Regions from separate parts of the Cellulomonas sp. CW35 genome, predicted to be linked through region 2. Evidence: predicted binding sites of a transcription regulator. Region 2 holds the regulator's gene; the other holds the start of a gene.
What was found. The regulator LexA, encoded in region 2, represses DNA repair genes until DNA is damaged. The targets are predictions, from matches to a motif close to TCGAACANNTGTTCGA.
Positions count from the first base shown of each region.

Region 1: the regulator LexA is predicted to act here: its motif matches at 6,101-6,116, upstream of uvrA (excinuclease ABC subunit UvrA).

Region 1 covers NZ_CP199000.1:1,734,816-1,743,855, forward strand. Annotated here, with positions in the region: gene ACT17Q_RS07985 (TerC family protein) at 1-919, shown strand, start outside; gene ACT17Q_RS07990 (YciI family protein) at 991-1,275, opposite strand; gene ACT17Q_RS07995 (aldo/keto reductase) at 1,366-2,181, shown strand; gene ACT17Q_RS08000 (acyl-CoA dehydrogenase family protein) at 2,231-3,388, shown strand; gene ACT17Q_RS08005 (MBL fold metallo-hydrolase) at 3,412-4,125, opposite strand; gene ACT17Q_RS08010 (glycoside hydrolase family 15 protein) at 4,122-6,011, opposite strand; gene uvrA (excinuclease ABC subunit UvrA) at 6,147-9,008, shown strand.
Region 2 covers NZ_CP199000.1:2,136,601-2,145,640, reverse strand. Annotated here, with positions in the region: gene ACT17Q_RS09830 (ATP-dependent DNA helicase) at 1-1,114, shown strand, start outside; gene ACT17Q_RS09825 (L-lactate dehydrogenase) at 1,205-2,218, shown strand; gene ACT17Q_RS09820 (hypothetical protein) at 2,284-2,520, opposite strand; gene lexA (transcriptional repressor LexA) at 2,517-3,230, opposite strand; gene ACT17Q_RS09810 (LysM peptidoglycan-binding domain-containing protein) at 3,701-4,114, shown strand; partial or broken gene nrdR (transcriptional regulator NrdR) at 4,229-4,714, shown strand; gene ACT17Q_RS09800 (S9 family peptidase) at 4,992-7,001, shown strand; gene ACT17Q_RS09795 (DUF5302 domain-containing protein) at 7,067-7,255, shown strand; gene serA (phosphoglycerate dehydrogenase) at 7,356-8,555, opposite strand; gene ACT17Q_RS09785 (HelD family protein) at 8,653-9,040, opposite strand, start outside.

The DNA of each region.
Region 1 (9,040 bases), 400 kb from region 2:
CGTGGGGCGCCGGCCGCACGTGCCGAGCACCGCGGAGTGCCTGCGGCACCTCGGGCTGTACGTCGGCCTCGCGGTGCTGTTCGGGCTCGGAGTGCTCGTCACGTCGGGGGGCCAGTACGCGGGTGAGTTCTACGCGGGCTGGCTCACCGAGTACTCGCTGTCGGTCGACAACCTGTTCGTCTTCATGCTGATCATGGGTCGGTTCGCCGTGCCGCGGCAGTACCAGCAGACGGCGCTGCTCGTCGGGATCGTGCTGGCGCTGGTGTTCCGGACCGTGTTCATCCTGCTCGGGTCGGCGATCGTCAGCTCGTTCAGCTGGGTGTTCTACCTGTTCGGTGCGTTCCTCGTGTGGACGGCGTGGAAGGTCGCACGTGAGGGGTCGGACGACGGCCCCGACGAGTTCCACCCGCCCCTGCTGCTGCGCCTCGTGCAGCGCTGGTTCCCGTCGACCACGCAGTACCACGGCGTGCACCTGACGGTCGTCGAGAACGGGCGGCGCCTCATCACGCCGATGCTGATCGTCCTGGTCGCGCTGGGCGCGACGGACCTGCTGTTCGCGTTCGACTCGATCCCCGCGCTGTTCGGGCTGACGAGCGAGCCGTACCTCATCATGATGGCGAACCTGTTCGCGCTCATGGGGCTGCGCCAGCTGTACTTCCTGCTCGGTGACCTGCTCGCGCGCCTGGTCTACCTGAACTACGGGCTCGCGGTGCTGCTCGGCTTCATCGGCGTGAAGCTCGTGCTCGAGGCGTTGCACGAGAACGAGCTGCCGGTCATCAACGGCGGTGAGCCCGTGGCGTGGGCGCCGGAGATCCCGATCTGGCTGTCGCTGGTCGCGATCGTCGTGATCCTCGGGACGACGGCGGCCGTGAGCCTGGTGAAGTCCGCGCGCGACGCCCGGGCGGCGCTCACGCCCTGAGCGGCACGCGGGGTCGGTGCGGTGCCGATGCCGTGCCGGTGTCGTGCCGGTGCCGTGCCGGTGCGGCGGGGTCAGGAGGCCCAGGGACCGAGCACGACGTCCCAGCCGCGCACCTCGGTCTCGGCGACGAGGCCCTCGCGCTGGAACGGGTCGTCCGCGAGCATCGCCCGCAGGCGGTCCTCGTCGTCCGCGACGAGGACGAGCAGCGCGCCGGGCGCGCCGTCCGTCCACGGTCCGGAGCCCTTGAGCGCGCCCGCGTCGGCGAGGCCCGCGAGGTAGGCGCGGTGCTCGGGGCGGAAGTGGTCGCGAGCATCGGTGCGCTCGTCGTAGGTGTAGCGGACGGCGAAGGTGGCCATGGCGACATCCTGCCCGAACGCGACGTGGGATGGCGCACACCGACCGGTCACCGGCACGCGTCGGGCCTGGTCGGGTGGCAGAGTGGCGGGATGACGACTCGCGTGACGCTCGCCGACGGCATGCGCATGCCGGTCCTCGGCTTCGGGGTCTACAAGGTGTCCGACGAGGCCGCGCAGCCCGCGGTGGCCGAGGCGCTGACGGCGGGGTACCGGCTCGTCGACACGGCGACGCTGTACCGCAACGAGGCTGCGGTGGGGCGCGCGGTGCGCGCCAGCGGCCTCGACCGGGACGACGTCTTCGTCACGACGAAGCTGTGGAACGACGCGCAGGGCGACCGCGCCGAGGCGGCGTTCGAGGAGTCGGTCGGGCGCCTGGGGCTCGGCGCGCCGGACCTGTACCTGATCCACTGGCCCGCTCCGGCGCGGGAGCAGTACGTGCCGACGTGGCGCACGTTGCTGCGGCTGCGCGACGAGGGCCGCGTGCGGTCGGTGGGCGTCTCGAACTTCCAGCCCGACCACCTGGAGCGCATCGTGCAGGACTCGGGTGAGGTGCCCGTGGTGAACCAGGTCGAGCTGCACCCGTACCTGCAGCAGCGCGAGCTGCGTGCGATGCACTCCCAGCTCGGCATCGTGACGCAGGCGTGGTCGCCGCTGGGCCGGGGCGCCGTCCTGGAGGATCCCGTCCTGCTCGACATCGCGCGTGAGCACGGCGCGAGCGTCGCGCAGGTGGTCCTGCGCTGGCACCTCGACCTGGGCGTCGCGGTCGTCCCGAAGTCGGTGACGCCCGCGCGCATCCGCGAGAACCTCGCCGCGGCGGACCTCGAGCTGACCCCGCGGGACCACGAGCGGATCGCGGCGCTCGACCGCGGTGAGCGCTCCGGCTCCCACCCGGACCTCGTGAGCTGACCCCGCGGCACCCGATCACCGACCGACCCGAGCACGAGACGAGGCGACCATGGCGCGCGAGCTGCGCACGCTCCTCACCGACGACCTGCTGACCCGCGTGCACGAGCGCGCCGCGGCACACGACCGCGAGAACACGTTCCCGCACGACGACCTCGCGGAGCTCGCGGAGGCCGGCTACCTGCGGGCGTTCGTGCCGCAGCGGCTCGGTGGTGCGGGGCTCACCCTCGAGGAGGTCGCACGCGAGCAGGTCCGGCTCGCCGCCGCGGCGCCCGCGACGGCGCTGGCCGTGAACATGCACCTCGTCGTGACCGGCCTGGCGGCGCAGCTCGTCGAGCGCGGGGACGAGGCGTTCGAGTTCGTCCTGCAGGACGCGGCGGACGGTGAGGTGTTCGCGTTCGGCAACTCGGAGGCCGGCAACGACCTGGTGATGTTCGGCTCGCGCACCCGCGCCGAGCGCCAGGCGGACGGGGGCTACCGGTTCTTCGGCACCAAGATCTTCACGTCCCTGTCGCCCGTGTGGACGCGGCTCGCGACGTTCGGTCTCGACGACTCGGACCCGGCCGACCCGCGCCTCGTCCACGGCGTCGTCGGGCGGGAGGGCGTCACGGCCAAGGACGACTGGGACACGCTGGGCATGCGTGCCACGCAGTCGACGACGACCGTGCTGGACGGCGCCTACGCGCCGCCCGGGCGTGTGTACCGCAGCCTGCCCGCCGGGCCGTCCGCCGACTCGTTCATGTTCGCGTTGTTCTCCGTGTTCGAGATCCTGCTCGGCGCGGTCTACACGGGTATCGGGCGTCGCGCGGTCGAGCTCGCGGTCGCGGCCGCGCGTCGTCGGACCTCGCTCAAGAACGGCGGGCGCGCGTACGCGCAGGACCCCGACATCCGGTGGCGCATCGCCGACGCCGCGCTGCTGCAGGACGGCGCCGAGCTGCAGGTGTTCGCGCTCGCGCGCGACGTCGACGAGCGGGTGGACCACGGCGCGCGCTGGTTCGCCCAGCTCGTGGGGCTCAAGGTCCGCGCGACGGAGTCGGCGCGCCAGGTCGTCGAGCTCGCGCTGCGCGCGTCGGGCGGCGGGTCGTACTTCAGCGGCAACGAGCTGGGCAGGCTCTACCGGGACGTGCTCGCGGGGATCTTCCACCCGTCCGACGACGAGTCCGCGCACGCGACGGTGGCCACGTCCGTGCTCGGCCCGCCGGAGGCCTGACGCGCTACGGCACGCGCGCGCCGTCACCAGCCCCGGGCGCGCCACTGCGCGAGGTGCGGACGTTCCGCCCCGAGCGTCGTGTCGCGCCCGTGACCGGGGTACACCCACGTCTCGTCGCCGAACCGGTCGAAGACGCGGGCGACGACGTCGTCGTACAGCGACGTGAAGTCCTGCGGGGTCGTGGTGCGGCCGACCCCACCGGGGAACAGCGAGTCGCCCGTCAGCAGGTGCACCCGGCCGGGCGCCGCGCCCGGGACGTGGGTGTGCTCGGGCTCGCGGTAGGCGAGCGCGACCGACCCGGGCGTGTGGCCGCGCAGCGCGACGACCTCGAGCGTGACGTGCCCGACGACCAGCAGGTCGCCGTCGTGCAGGCGCTGCCCGACCGGCACGCCCGTCGCCTGGGTGATCGCGTCCGCGTCGTCGGCGCCGGCGGCCGTGCGCGCACCCGTCACCGCGACGACCGACGCGAGCGCTCCGACATGGTCGCGGTGCCGGTGCGTCGTGACGACCAGGTCGAGCCGTGCGCTCGCGTCGCCCTCGCGCACCAGCGCGAGCAGGCGGTCCGGGTCGGCGGCGGCGTCGACGAGCAGCTGTGCGCCGTCGCGGCGGCACGTCAGCAGGTAGGCGTTGTTGTCCATCGGCCCAACCGACACCTTGCGGAGCTCGACCTGGTCGAGCACGCGCACCGCGGTCGGGCCGCCGGGCGTCACGTGACCGGTCCAGGGTGCCGTGCTCATGCGGGTCCCTCCGAGGCGCCCGTGGCCAGCCCGACGGCGTGGGCCGCACGCACGAGCGCGAGGTGCGACAGCGCCTGGGGCACGTTGCCGGCCATCCGGCGCCCGACCGGGTCGTACTGCTCGGCGAGGAGACCCACGTCGTTCGTCAGCCCGACGAGCCCGTCCAGCACCTCGCACGCCTCGTCGACCTGCCCCGTGCGGGCGAGCGCCTCCGCGAGCCAGAACGAGCACGCGAGGAACGCGTGCTCGCCGCCGGGCACACCGTCGTCGGTCCGTTCGGTGCGGTAGCGGCGCAGCAGCCCCGGGGCGACCTCCAGCTCGGCGCGCACCGCGGCGAGCGTGCCGAGGACGCGAGGGTCGTCGGGCGGGAGAAAGCCGACCTGGAGGATCTGCAGGAGCGAGGCGTCGGTGTGCGTCGCGCCGTAGTGCTGCACGAACGTCCCGCGGTCCGCGTCCCAGCCGTGGGCCAGCACGTCCGCATGGATCTCCGCACGCGCCGCGCGCCAGCGGTCGACCGGCCCGGACAGGCCGTGCTCCTCGACGGCGCGCACCGCGCGGTCGACCGCGGCCCAGGCCATGACCTTCGAGTGCACGAAGTGCCGGGGGTCTCCGCGCACCTCCCAGATCCCGCGGTCCGGGTCGCGCCAGTGCCGCAGCAGCGCCTCGAGGAGGTGGCGCTGGAGCGACCACGAGTCCGCGGACTCGGTGATCCCGGCACGGCGTGCCTCGTGCAGCGCGCACATGACCTCGCCCAGCACGTCGTTCTGGACCTGGCCGACCGCGGCGTTGCCGAGCCGCACCGGGCGGGAGCCGGCGTAGCCCGGCAGGTGTCCGAGCTCACGCTCGGGCAGGTCACGCCCGCCGTCGACGCGGTACATGATCTGCAGGTCGGTGGGGTCGCCGGCGACGGCGCGCAGCAGCCAGTCGCGCCACTGGGTCGCCTCGTCGCGGAACCCCTGCTCGAGGAGCGCCTCGAGCGTCATCGCGGCGTCGCGCAGCCAGCAGTAGCGGTAGTCCCAGTTGCGTGCGCCGCCGAAGTCCTCGGGCAGGCTCGTCGTCGCCGCGGCGGCGATGCCGCCCGTCTCGAAGTCGGTGAGGAGCCGCAGCACGAGCAGCGAGCGCACGACGGCCTCGCGGTGCGGCCCCGCGTACCGTGCGCCGCGCGCCCACAGCCCCCACGCGACGCGCGTCGTGTCGACGCGGGTCGCCGCCGCCAGGGGCGGTGGCACCGGCTCCCACGAGCGCGACCACGTGAGGTCGAGCTCGAGCTCCTCGCCCTCCCGCAGCTCGAACGCGTCGCGGTGCCGGTGGTCGTCGGCGTGCGGCAGGCGCGTCCCGCGCAGGACGAGCGCGTCCGGTCCGGCCACCGCGCGGATCCGCGCGTCGGGACCGCCGGTGCGCGTGACCCACGGCTCGATGCCGCCGTAGCCGAAGCGCACCACCCACTCGTGCTCGACGCGCACCGTGCCCCGCGTGCACCGCACGTGCCGCACGAGATCCGCTCGCCCGTCGGAGATCGGCATCGAGTCGGTGACGACGGCGGTGCCGGTGGGGGAGCGGTACGTCGTCTCGAGGACGAACGAGTCGTCGAGGTAGCGGCGCGTGACCTCGTGCGCGTCGGGGACGGTCAGCAGCCAGCGCCCGTTGTCCTCCGTGCCGAGCAGCCGTGCGAAGCACGCCGCCGAGTCGACGTGCGGCAGGCACAGCCAGTCGACCGAGCCGCGGCGGGAGACGAGCGCGGTCGTGCGCCCGTCGCCGACGACCGCGTACTCGGCGACGGGGACGGGGAGGGGCTCGGGTCCGGTGGACGCGATCGACGCGGTGGGGCCCGTGGGCGGCTCGGCGGCGACGGTCGGGTCGTCGGTCGTGGTCGGTTCTGTCGTCATGGTGTGTCCCAGCATGGGGTGATCGGGCACGCTCGGCACGACGACGGCGCCGGGGCGGCCGCGGGCGGCGCGGCTGCTCACCAGGAGGATCGAACGGGTGTGCGATTGTCAGCGGTGGAACGTAGACTGCACGCCGTGAACGACCGTCTGGTGGTGCAGGGTGCCCGCGAGCACAACCTCCGCAACGTCGACCTGGACCTGCCCCGGGACCAGCTGATCGTCTTCACCGGCCTGTCCGGGTCGGGGAAGTCGTCGCTGGCCTTCGACACGATCTTCGCCGAGGGGCAGCGGCGGTACGTGGAGTCGCTCTCGGCGTACGCGCGCCAGTTCCTCGGGCAGATGGACAAGCCCGACGTCGACTTCATCGAGGGGCTGTCGCCCGCCGTCTCGATCGACCAGAAGTCGACGAACCGCAACCCGCGCTCGACCGTCGGCACGATCACCGAGGTGTACGACTACCTGCGCCTGCTGTTCGCGCGCGCCGGGACGCAGTACTGCCCCGTCTGCGGCGAGCGCGTCACCGCGCAGACGCCGCAGCAGATCGTCGACCGGCTGCTCGAGCTGCCCGAGGGCACGCGGTACCAGGTGCTCGCGCCCGTCGTCCGCGGCCGCAAGGGCGAGTACACGGACCTGTTCGGAGAGCTGCAGGCGAAGGGCTTCTCGCGCGCGCGCGTCGACGGGGAGGTCGTGCAGCTCACGGCACCACCGACGCTCGAGAAGAAGCTCAAGCACGACATCGAGGTCGTGGTCGACCGGCTGGTCGCGCGCGAGGGCGTGCAGCGCCGCCTCACCGACTCGGTGGAGACCGCGCTCGGGCTGTCCGGCGGGCTGCTCGTGATCGACCTGGTGGACCGCGACGCCGAGGACCCGGACAAGGAGCGCCGGTTCTCCGAGCAGCGGGCGTGCCCGAACGACCACGTGCTCACGCTCGAGGAGGTCGAGCCGCGCACGTTCTCGTTCAACGCGCCGTACGGGGCGTGCCCGGAGTGCACCGGCATCGGCTCGCGTCTCGAGGTCGACCCGGAACTCGTCGTGCCCGACGAGGAGCTCAGCCTCGCGCAGGGCGCGGTCGCCCCGTGGGCGCAGACCTCCTCGGAGTACTTCGAGCGAGTCATGTCGGCTCTCGCCGACGAGATGGGCTTCGCCATGGACGTGCCGTGGCGCGCGCTGCCGCAGCGCGCGAAGGACGCGATCCTGCACGGCCGCAACCACAAGGTGCAGGTCCGCTACCGGAACCGGTGGGGTCGCGAGCGCCAGTACTCCACCGGGTTCGAGGGCGTGATCACGTTCCTCGAGCGCCGGCACGCCGAGACCGAGTCGGAGTGGAGCAAGGACAAGTACGAGGGCTTCATGCGTGAGGTCCCGTGCCCGACGTGCCAGGGCCAGCGGCTCAAGCCCGAGGTGCTCGCCGTCAAGGTCGGCGGGCGGTCGATCGCGGAGGTCTGCGAGCTGCCGATCCGGGAGGCACGCGACTTCCTCGACACCCTCGAGCTCGGCGAGCGCGAGCGGCAGATCGCGGCGCAGGTGCTCAAGGAGATCCAGGCGCGCCTGGGCTTCCTGCTCGACGTGGGTCTGGACTACCTGTCGCTGATGCGCCCGGCGGCGACGCTCTCGGGCGGTGAGGCCCAGCGCATCCGGCTCGCGACGCAGATCGGCTCCGGCCTGGTGGGCGTCCTCTACGTGCTCGACGAGCCCTCGATCGGCCTGCACCAGCGGGACAACCGACGCCTGATCGACACGCTCACGCGTCTGCGCGACCTGGGCAACACGCTCATCGTCGTCGAGCACGACGAGGACACCATCCGGATGGCCGACTGGATCGTGGACATCGGCCCGGGCGCGGGAGAGCACGGTGGTCGCGTCGTGCACTCGGGCGACCTCGCGGGGCTGCTCGCCTCGAACGAGTCAGTGACCGGCGCGTACCTGTCGGGACGTCGGCAGATCCCGATGCCGGCCGACCGGCGCCCGGTCGACCGGTCGCGGCTCGTGACCGTGCAGGGCGCGCGGGAGCACAACCTGCGCGGCATCGACGTGTCGTTCCCGCTGGGGGTCCTGACGGCCGTCACGGGCGTGTCGGGCTCCGGCAAGTCGACGCTCGTGAATTCGATCCTGTACACGGTGATGGCGAACGAGCTCAACGGCGCGCGCCAGGTCGCCGGCCGGCACAAGCGCGTCACGGGGCTCGACCAGCTCGACAAGGTCGTGCACGTCGACCAGGGCCCGATCGGCCGCACGCCGCGCTCGAACCCCGCGACGTACACGGGCGTGTGGGACAACATCCGCAAACTGTTCGCGGAGACGACCGAGGCGAAGGTCCGCGGCTACACGCCGGGGCGGTTCTCGTTCAACGTGAAGGGCGGGCGCTGCGAGGCGTGCTCGGGCGACGGCACGCTCAAGATCGAGATGAACTTCCTGCCCGACGTGTACGTCCCGTGCGAGGTCTGCCACGGCGCGCGGTACAACCGCGAGACGCTCGAGGTGCACTTCAAGGGCAAGACGGTCGCGGACGTGCTCGACATGCCGATCGAGGAGGCCGCCGAGTTCTTCAGCGCGGTCCCCGCGATCAGCCGGCACCTGCGGACGCTCGTCGACGTCGGTCTGGGGTACGTGCGCCTGGGCCAGCCCGCGCCGACGCTGTCGGGCGGTGAGGCGCAGCGCGTCAAGCTCGCCTCCGAGCTCCAGCGGCGCTCGACGGGCCGCACCGCGTACGTGCTCGACGAGCCCACCACCGGACTGCACTTCGAGGACATCCGCAAGCTGCTCGGGGTGCTGCAGTCGCTCGTCGACAAGGGCAACACGGTGATCGTCATCGAGCACAACCTCGACGTCATCAAGAACGCCGACTGGGTGATCGACATGGGTCCCGAGGGGGGCTCGGGCGGCGGCACGGTCGTGGCGGAGGGGACGCCCGAGCACGTCGCGGGAGTGTCCGCGAGCCACACGGGCCGTTTCCTCGCCGAGGTGCTGGACCTCGAGCCCGCGGCGGTCTCGGCCTGAGCGTGCGCACGGCCCCCGCCGTCCGCCGCACC
Region 2 (9,040 bases):
CGCGGTCGCGGCGGTGCGGGACGCGGCCCGCACGCTGCTGTCCCTGCTGCGGCCCGAGGGCGGCGGGAGCGCAGGCGGCGCGCCCGCGGACGGCGGGCGCAAGGTCGCCCAGTCCGCGGTCCTCACCCTCTTCGAGACCGCCGAGCGCATGACCGGCACTCCCGAGGACCTCGCCCGGACCGTGATGTGGTGCGCACGCGGCGAGGACCGCTCGGGCGCGACCACCACGCGCCTGCTCGCGGCACCGTTGTCCGTCAACGGGCTCATCCGCACGCAGCTGCTCGCCGGACGCACCGCGGTGCTCACGTCCGCGACCCTCGCGCTCGGCGGGTCGTTCGACCCGATGGCGCGGTCGGTCGGGCTGGAGCTGCGGCCCGACGCGGAACCGGTCGGACCGACGAGCGTGCCCGGCGCCGACCCCGCACCCGCCGACGCGACGGGGCCGGTGCGCTGGCGCGGCCTCGACGTCGGGAGCCCCTTCGACTACCCGCGGCAGGGGATCTGCTACGTGGCCCGGCGCCTGCCGCCACCCGGCCGCGAGCCCGCGACCGACGCGCAGCTCGACGAGATCGAGGCCCTCGTGCGCGCGTCCGGCGGCGCGACCCTCGGCCTGTTCTCGTCGCGCCGGGCGGCGAACGCCGCCGCCGAGGCGATGCGCGAGCGACTCGACGTGCCCGTGCTGCTGCAGGGCGACGACCAGCTGCCCACCCTCGTCGCACGGTTCGCCGCCGACGAGCCGACCTGCCTGTTCGGGACGCTCGCGCTCTGGCAGGGCGTCGACGTCCCCGGCCGGGCGTGCCGGCTCGTGATCATCGACCGGATCCCGTTCCCCCGTCCCGACGACCCCGTTCGCTCCGCCCGTGCCGACGTCGTCGCCCGGTCCGGGGGCAACGGGTTCATGGCCGTCTCCGCGACGCACGCTGCGCTGCTCCTCGCTCAGGGCGCGGGTCGCCTGGTCCGCGGACCGCAGGACAAGGGCGTGGTCGCCGTCCTGGACCCGCGGCTCGCCACCGCCCGGTACGGCGAGTTCCTCGCCCGGTCCATGCCGGCGTTCTGGCGCACGACCGACCGGGACGTCGCGCTCGCCGCGCTGACGCGCCTGCGGGACTCCTGAGCCGGTAGCCTGCCAGGGACGGCCCCGCGCGCGGACGCGCAGGTCATGGGCCCGTCACCCCCGTCCACCGCCATGCCAGGAGGCGCCACGATGTCCGAGCAGATCGCCGAGAGCCTCGCCGACGAGGAGCCCAGCCTCTCCGGCGCCCCGAGCCACCGGCGGACGTCGAAGGTCGCGATCGTCGGCGCCGGCGCCGTCGGCTCGACCATGGCCTACGCGACGCTGATGCGCGGCGCCGCGCGCACCGTCGCGCTCTTCGACATCAACAAGGCGAAGGTCGAGGCCGAGGCGCTCGACCTGGGCCACGGCATCCAGTTCATGTCCATGGCCGAGGTCGTCGGGTCCGACGACATCGCGGTCTGCGCGGACGCGGACGTGGTCGTCTTCACCGCGGGCGCCAAGCAGAAGCCCGGCCAGACGCGCCTGGACCTCGCGGAGGCCACCATCGGGCTCGTCAGGAAGGTCCTGCCCTCGCTCGTCGAGGTCGCGCCGAACGCGGTCTACGTGATGGTGACGAACCCCGTCGACGTCGTGACCTACGCGTCGCTCAAGATCTCCGGCCTGCCGCCCACGCAGCTGTTCGGGTCCGGCACCGTGCTGGACTCCTCCCGGCTGCGGTACCTCATCGCGAAGCACACCGGGGTCGCCGTGCAGAACGTGCACGCGTACATCGCCGGTGAGCACGGCGACTCCGAGCTGCCCCTGTGGAGCTCGGCGTCGATCGGCGCGATCCCGCTCCTCGAGTGGCAGGGCATCGAGGGCGAGGGACCGCTCACCAGCGCGGTGCGCGACGAGATCGCGCGCGAGGTCGTCGAGTCCGCCTACCGGATCATCGAGGGCAAGGGTGCGACGAACTACGCGGTCGCGCTCGCCGGGTCGCGCATCATCGAGGCGATCCTCAAGGACGAGCGCCGGGTCCTGCCCGTCTCCTCGCTCCTGACCGGGTACTACGGCATCGACGACGTCTGCCTGTCCGTGCCGTCGATCGTCGGCTCGCCCGGGGTGCTCGACCGCCTGCCGGTGCCCATGTCCGTCGACGAGCTCTCCGGCCTGCGCTCGTCCGCCCAGGCCGTGCGGGACGTCGCCCGGCGCTTCGGCTTCTGACGGACGACGACGGCCCGCCGCCCGGGAGATCCGGGGGGCGGGCCGTCGTCCGTCGTCGTGGCGCCTCACTCGGACCAGGTGCGGTCCTCCCAGCGCTCGTCGGCGACGGCAGCATCGTCGGTGCTGTCGGTGCTGTCGGTGCTGTCGGTGCTGTCGGTGCTGTCGGTGCTGCCGGCGTCGTTCGTCTCGTCCGTGCGCGCGCTGTTCGTGCGCCCGTCGTCGGACGGGCGGGCGAGCCGCTGCGCCAGACGGCGACCGAGCCCCGGTGGCGGGTCGGGCAGGCGGCCGGGCACGGCGCTCACAGGCTCCGCAGCACGCTGACGACGCGACCGAGGATCGTGGCGTCGTCGCCCGGGATGGGCGCGTAGGCGGCGTTGTGGGGCAGGAGCCACACGTGCCCGTCCGCGCGCCGCAGCGTCTTGACGGTCGCCTCGCCGTCGATCATCGCCGCGACGATCTCGCCGTTCTCCGCGACGGGCTGACGCCGCACGACCACCCAGTCGCCGTCGCAGATCGCCGCGTCGACCATCGAGTCGCCGCTGACCTTGAGCATGAACAGCTCGCCCTCTCCGACCAGCTGGCGCGGCAGGGGGAACACGTCCTCGACCACCTGCTCGGCGAGGATCGGGCCGCCGGCGGCGATCCGCCCGACGAGAGGGACGTACGCGGGCGCCGAGAACTGCTCCTCGCCCCCGTCCCCGAGCGACACCTGCGAGGGGGTGTCCTGGCCGCCCCACTGCGGGACGCCGCGCGAGTCGTCCGGGTGCACGACCTCGATCGCCCGCGGACGCTTGGGGTCACGCCGCAGGTAGCCCTTGCGCTCGAGCGCCGTGAGCTGGTGCTTCACGCTGGACGGGCTCGTCAGCCCGACAGCCTCGCCGATCTCGCGCATGCTCGGCGGGTAGCCGCGCGTCTCGACCGAGACGCGGATCGTCTGCAGGACCAGGCGCTGACGCGCCGTCAGACCGTCTGGGCCCGGGGGGGTCTCGGGCAGCTCGTGCACCGTACCCAGCCGTCCCTCGCCGCCGACGGAGCCGCCGGTGGCGTCGCCCCCGGTGGGCTGCTGCCCGGTCACGTCCTCGGTTCGCTGGTCCGTCACGTCCACCCCTCCAGTCCGCCCTGCCACCGACCGCCGTCGGCGGCCTCTCCGGGGCGTCGTCGGTCCGCCGCCCGGTGCGCACCGCCGGATGGCGTCCCCGGCGGGGAAGGCCCTGGTCCACGGCCTCGTCGCGGGGGATGTCAGTGGTCGGTGGTGCGCTGTTCCTCGGCAGGAAGCCTACGCAGGTGGACGGGCGATATCAAACATCTGTTCGACATCTCTGGACGCGTGTCGCAGGCCTCTGGTAGAACTTCGTACAGACGTACGACGAACACGTGTATGACGAACGCGCGTACGACGCGCGGGAGTCGCGGTAGGCGCACCGGCGGCATGATCGGCCGGACGCGTGGCGCGGTGGACGGATGTCAGGGAGAGGGAGAGCGATGAGCGCGATGGTGATCGGACCCGACATGATCGGTGCGGGTCGTCGAGCAGGTCGTCCGGCACGGGCCTCCCGCGAGCGTGCCGCGGCTCTGGCCGCGCCGACGGCGGGCCGCTCCGCGGACGAGGCGCCGCTGCGGCTGACGCGCCGCGGGCGTGCGGTCGTCACGGTCCTCGCGCTCGCCCTCTCCGGCATGGCGTTCGTGCTGGGGTCGCACGCCGCGGCGGGTGCCACCTCGGACGCGACGGTCGAGCGTTACGTCGTGCGCACCGGGGACACGCTGTGGGACATCGCCGCCTCCTCTCGTGCGGCGGGCGAGTCGGTGCAGCACCAGGTCCGCGAGCTGGTCCGGGTCAACGGCATGTCGGGCACACACGTCGACGCCGGTCAGGAGCTCGTCGTCCCACACGGCTGAGCCGCGGGCCCTCGCGGGCCACTGCCTTGCGGCAGGGGGAGGCGTGGCCTACGGTCGCGTGGGCGACGCGCGCGAGCGCGGCCCGACGACAGCGATGCAGCAGGAGGCTCCAGGGTGCACTGCCCGTTCTGCCGGCACCCGGACTCCCGGGTGGTCGACTCCCGCACCTCGGACGACGGCGCGTCGATCCGCCGTCGCCGTCAGTGCCCGTCGTGCAATCGCCGGTTCACCACGGTGGAGACGACCAGCCTGTCGGTCGTGAAGCGCTCGGGTGCCACGGAGCCGTTCAGCCGGGACAAGATCGCCGGGGGCGTGCGCAAGGCATGCCAAGGCCGGCCGGTGAGCGAGGACGATCTCGCGCTGCTCGCCCAGAAGGTCGAGGAGACGCTGCGCTCGTCCGGGTCCGCGGAGATCGACGCCTACGAGATCGGCCTGGCGATTCTCGGGCCGCTGCGCGAGCTCGACGAGGTTGCCTACCTGCGGTTCGCCAGCGTGTACCAGGCGTTCGACTCGCTCGAGGACTTCGAGGCCGCGATCACCGTGCTCCGGGCGGAGCGTGACGACCGCGACCGGGGCGCTCGCGACGAGGCTCCGGACGCAGCAGCGCCGGGCGTCGCGACGCCCGACACCGCAGCAGCCGACACCGCAGTAGCCGACACCACAGAAGCCGGCACCGAGGCACCCGATGCCGCAGTCGCGGACTCCGGAGCGCAGCCGGCCGGGTCGGCTCCCGGAGCGGGCGGAGCCGGCTGACCGGTCCCGGCGGAAGCCGAGGGGCTGCTGCGAGGGATGACAGTGGTCCGGCGCGGGCTGCTCGTCGGCCCGGGTCGGTGGGGCACGTGCCGGGGGGCCGTCGGCCGCGGGTTACGGTCGAGCCATGCTCCCTCACGACCTGTTCCACCTGCGCACGCCCGGATCCGTCGCCCTCGTCCCCGACGGGTCGGCGGCCGTCGTCGCTCTCTCGCAGCCCGACGAGGAGGCGGACGAGTACCGCGGTGGCCTCTGGCTGGTGCCGCTCGACGGCTCGGCGCCGCGCGTCCTCACGCGCGGCCACGCGGACTCCGCGCCTGACGTCTCACCCGACGGTCGTTGGGTCGTGTTCGTGCGGTCCACCACGGGCGACAAGCCGCAGCTGTACGTGGTCGAGACGAGCGGGGGAGAGCCGTTCCGGGTCACCGACCAGCCTCTGGGGGCGGGCCAGCCGCGGTTCTCGCCCGACGGCCGGCGCATCGCGTACGTCGCGCGCGTGCCGGACGAGGGCCGGTACGCAGCGGACGGTGACGCGGGTGCCGAGCGGCCCCGGCTGATCACGCAGCTGCGCAACCGTGCCGACGGGCTCGGGCACCTGCGTGACCGCGTCCGCCAGGTGTTCGTCCTCGAGGTGCCGGACGCCTCGGGCTCCACCGTCCATGTCCCGGCGTCGTATGCGCTGACCTGCGCCGACGACGACGTGGACCTGCCGCACTGGTTCCCGGACGGCCGTGCCGTCGCGGCGCTGCTGCGCCGGCACGGCACGCGTGAGCAGGACCTGCGCCGCGACGCGGTGGCGCTGCTCGTGCCGGAGGACCTGACGGGTGTGTCGGGCGATGCACAGGTCGTGCCGCTCACGGACGCCGACGCGGGCGCGAGCCTGTCGCTGTCCCGCGCGGTCCCGGCGCCCGACGGCGCGCGGGTGTGGCTGCTCGCCGAGGACGTGGGGGAGTCCGGGCGTGACTTCGTCGCGGCGCTCACGGGTCTGTTCGAGCTGCCGCTGACCGCCGAGGCCAGGCCTGCCGGCCCGCCGCGACGCGTCACCGACCCCGACGAGGTGGACCTCGACCCGGGTGTGCTGGTCCCGGTCGGCGACGGCGTGCTCGTCGCACCGCTGCGCTCGGGTGCCGTGCACCTGACGCTCGTGGGGTCCGACGGCGGGTCGAGGGACCTCCTCGACGGCGCGGTCGTCGTCGGCGCGGCAGCAGCGGCGGGCGGCGCGGTCGTCGCGGTCCGCGCGACGCCGGACTCCGCGGGGGACGTCGTGCTCGTCGACACGGGCCGAGCCCTGACCGACTGGTCGGCGCCGCTGCGGGCGACGGGTCGTGTGCGGGTGTCCGAACCGCTCGTCGCGCACGCGCCCGACGGGTACCGCGTCGAGGGGTGGCTCACGACGCCCGACCCGGACCGGTACGGCGCGGGTCCGCACCCCACGATCCTGCTGATCCACGGCGGCCCGTTCGCGCAGTACACGCACGCGCTGTTCGACGAGGTGCAGACGCTCGCCGAGGCGGGCTATGCCGTGGTGCACGGCAACCCGCGCGGCTCGTCGGGCCGGGGCCGGGCGCACGGCCGGGCGATCCGACGCGCGTTCGGGACGGTCGACGCGGACGACGTGCTCGCGCTGCTCGACGAGGCGCTCACGGATCCGCGGCTCGACCCGCAGCGCACGGGCGTGATGGGCGGCTCGTACGGCGGGTACCTCACGGCGTGGCTGACGACGCGCACGCAGCGGTTCGCGGCCGCGATCGTGGAGCGCGGCTTCCTGGATCCGGTGAGCTTCACGGGCTCGAGCGACATCGGCTGGTTCTTCGGGCTGGAGTACCTCGGCGACCCGGCGACGGAGGCGGAGCTCGTCGCCGCGCAGTCACCCATGGCGCGGGTCGGCGAGGTCGGCACGCCCACGCTCGTCGTGCACTCCGAGCAGGACTGGCGCTGCCCGGTGGAGCAGGGGCAGCGCTGGTTCGTCGAGCTGCGCCGCCGCGGGGTGCCGAGCGAGCTGCTGCTGTTCCCGGGCGAGGGGCACGAGCTCACGCGCTCGGGCCGGCCGTCGCACCGCGTCGCCCGGTTCGAGCACGTGCTGCGCTGGTGGGACCGTTGGCTGCCGGTCGGCTCGCGGTCGCGGGACGTGGCCTGAGGTATGGAGTTGGCACCGGCGCGACGAGTCCGTCACGCTGGGGCTTCGACGACGAGGAGGTGCCGATGGCGCACGACGACACGAAGGCGGCCGTGAGCGAGGACGCGAAGGCCAAGTTCCGCGAGGCGCTGGAGCGCAAGAAGGGTGCCGCGCACCGCACGGCGGACGGGCAGTCGAACACGGGCTCGGTGCACGGGTCCGAGACGACGGGCCCGGCCCAGCGCCGGTTCCAGCGCAAGTCCGGCTCCGCCTGACGGCGACCCGCAGCGAACGACGAGCAAGGCCCCGACCGGGTGTCCGGTCGGGGCCTTGCGCCGTGCGTGCCGGCGCCGCCGGGCGACGGTGGCGCGGTGCTCAGGACAGCAGGCGCAGGCGGATCGCCTCGGGCTGCGCGCGCAGCGCGGTCACGAGCGAGTCGTCGACGGGCGAGCCCGCGTCGGTGACCACGTAGCCGAGGTCGCCGCGGGTCGCGAGGAGCTGGCCCTCGATGTTCACGCCGTGCTCGGCGAGGGTCGCGTTGACCTTGGCGAGCACGCCGGGGACGTTGCGGTGCAGGTACGCGAGGCGGTGCACGCCGGGCGGCTGGTCGAGCGCGACGTTCGGCAGGTTCACCGACAGGGTGGTCGAGCCGGTGGCGAGGTAGTCGCGGACCTTGTTGGAGACGAACTGGCCGATCGCCTCCTGCGCCTCCTCGGTCGACCCGCCCGTGTGCGGGGTGAGGATGACGTTCGGCAGGCCGAGCAGCTCGGAGTCGAACGGGTCGCCCTTGCGCTTGGGCTCGACGGGGAACACGTCGATCGCCGCGCCGGCGAGGTGGCCGGACACGATCGCGTCGCGCACCGCGGCGGGGTCGACGACGAAGCCGCGGGACAGGTTCAGCAGGATCGCGCCGGGTCGCATGCGGGCGATCTGCGCGGCGCCGAAGAAGCCGGCGTTGCCGGGCCGGCCGTCGACGTGGAGCGTCACGACGTCGGCGGTCTCGAGCAGCTCGTCGAGCGAGGACGCGCGGCGTGCGTTGCCGAGCGCGAGCTTCTCGGCGGTGTCGTAGAAGACGACGGACATGCCGAGGTTCTCCGCGAGCACCGACAGCTGCGTGCCGATGTTGCCGTAGCCGATGATGCCGAGCGTGCGGCCGCGGACCTCGTGGGCCCCGGTGGCGGACTTGTTCCAGACGCCCTCGTGCATCTCCTTGTCGAAGACGGTGAGGCGGCGCGTGAGCGCGATGATGTCGGCGATCGCGATCTCGACGACCGAGCGCGTGTTGGAGAACGGCGCGTTGAACGTCGCGATGCCGAGGGACGCGGCGGCGCGCAGGTCGATCTGGTTGGTGCCGATGCAGTAGGCGCCGACGGCGACGAGGTCGTGCGCCTGCGCGAGGACGTCAGCGGTGACCTGCGTCTTGGATCGGATGCCGAGCAGCTCGACGCCCTGCAGCGCGTCGACGAGCTCGGACTCGTCGAGCGCGCCGGTCCGCGTCGTCACGTCGAAGCCGGCCGACTCCAGGATGGTGCGGGCCTGCGGGTGGAGGTTCTCGAGAAGAAGGGCCTTGGGCACGGGCACATCGTGCGCCTGTCCGGGTGCTGGGCGCGTCGCCGTCCGACTCGCGGACACCTCGGACCCACGTCCGGGCCCGGTCCCGTGCGACGGCCGCTCAGAATCCCGCGGGGAGGTCTCGCGAGTGCACCACGTGCAGCGCGCGCGTCGGGCGTGTCATCGCGACGTAGAGGTCGCCCGCCGACTGCTCGAGCACCTCCGCGGGCTCGACCAGCACGACGACGTCGAACTCGAGCCCCTTGGCCTCGCGCGGGTCGAGGACGACGACCGGCGCGTCGAGGTCGAGCCCCGTCCCGGCGGCCGGCAGAGCCAGGCCCGCGTCCGCGCCCGCGGCACGCAGGGCCGCGACACGCCCGGGCGCCGCGACGACCGCCACGCGCCCCGCGCCCGACTCGTCGTGCACCGTCCGGGACGCCGTCGCGGCCGCCGTGACCGCGGCGTCGGTCAGCTCGTCGGGAGCGACCTTCGACACCTCGAGCGCGTCG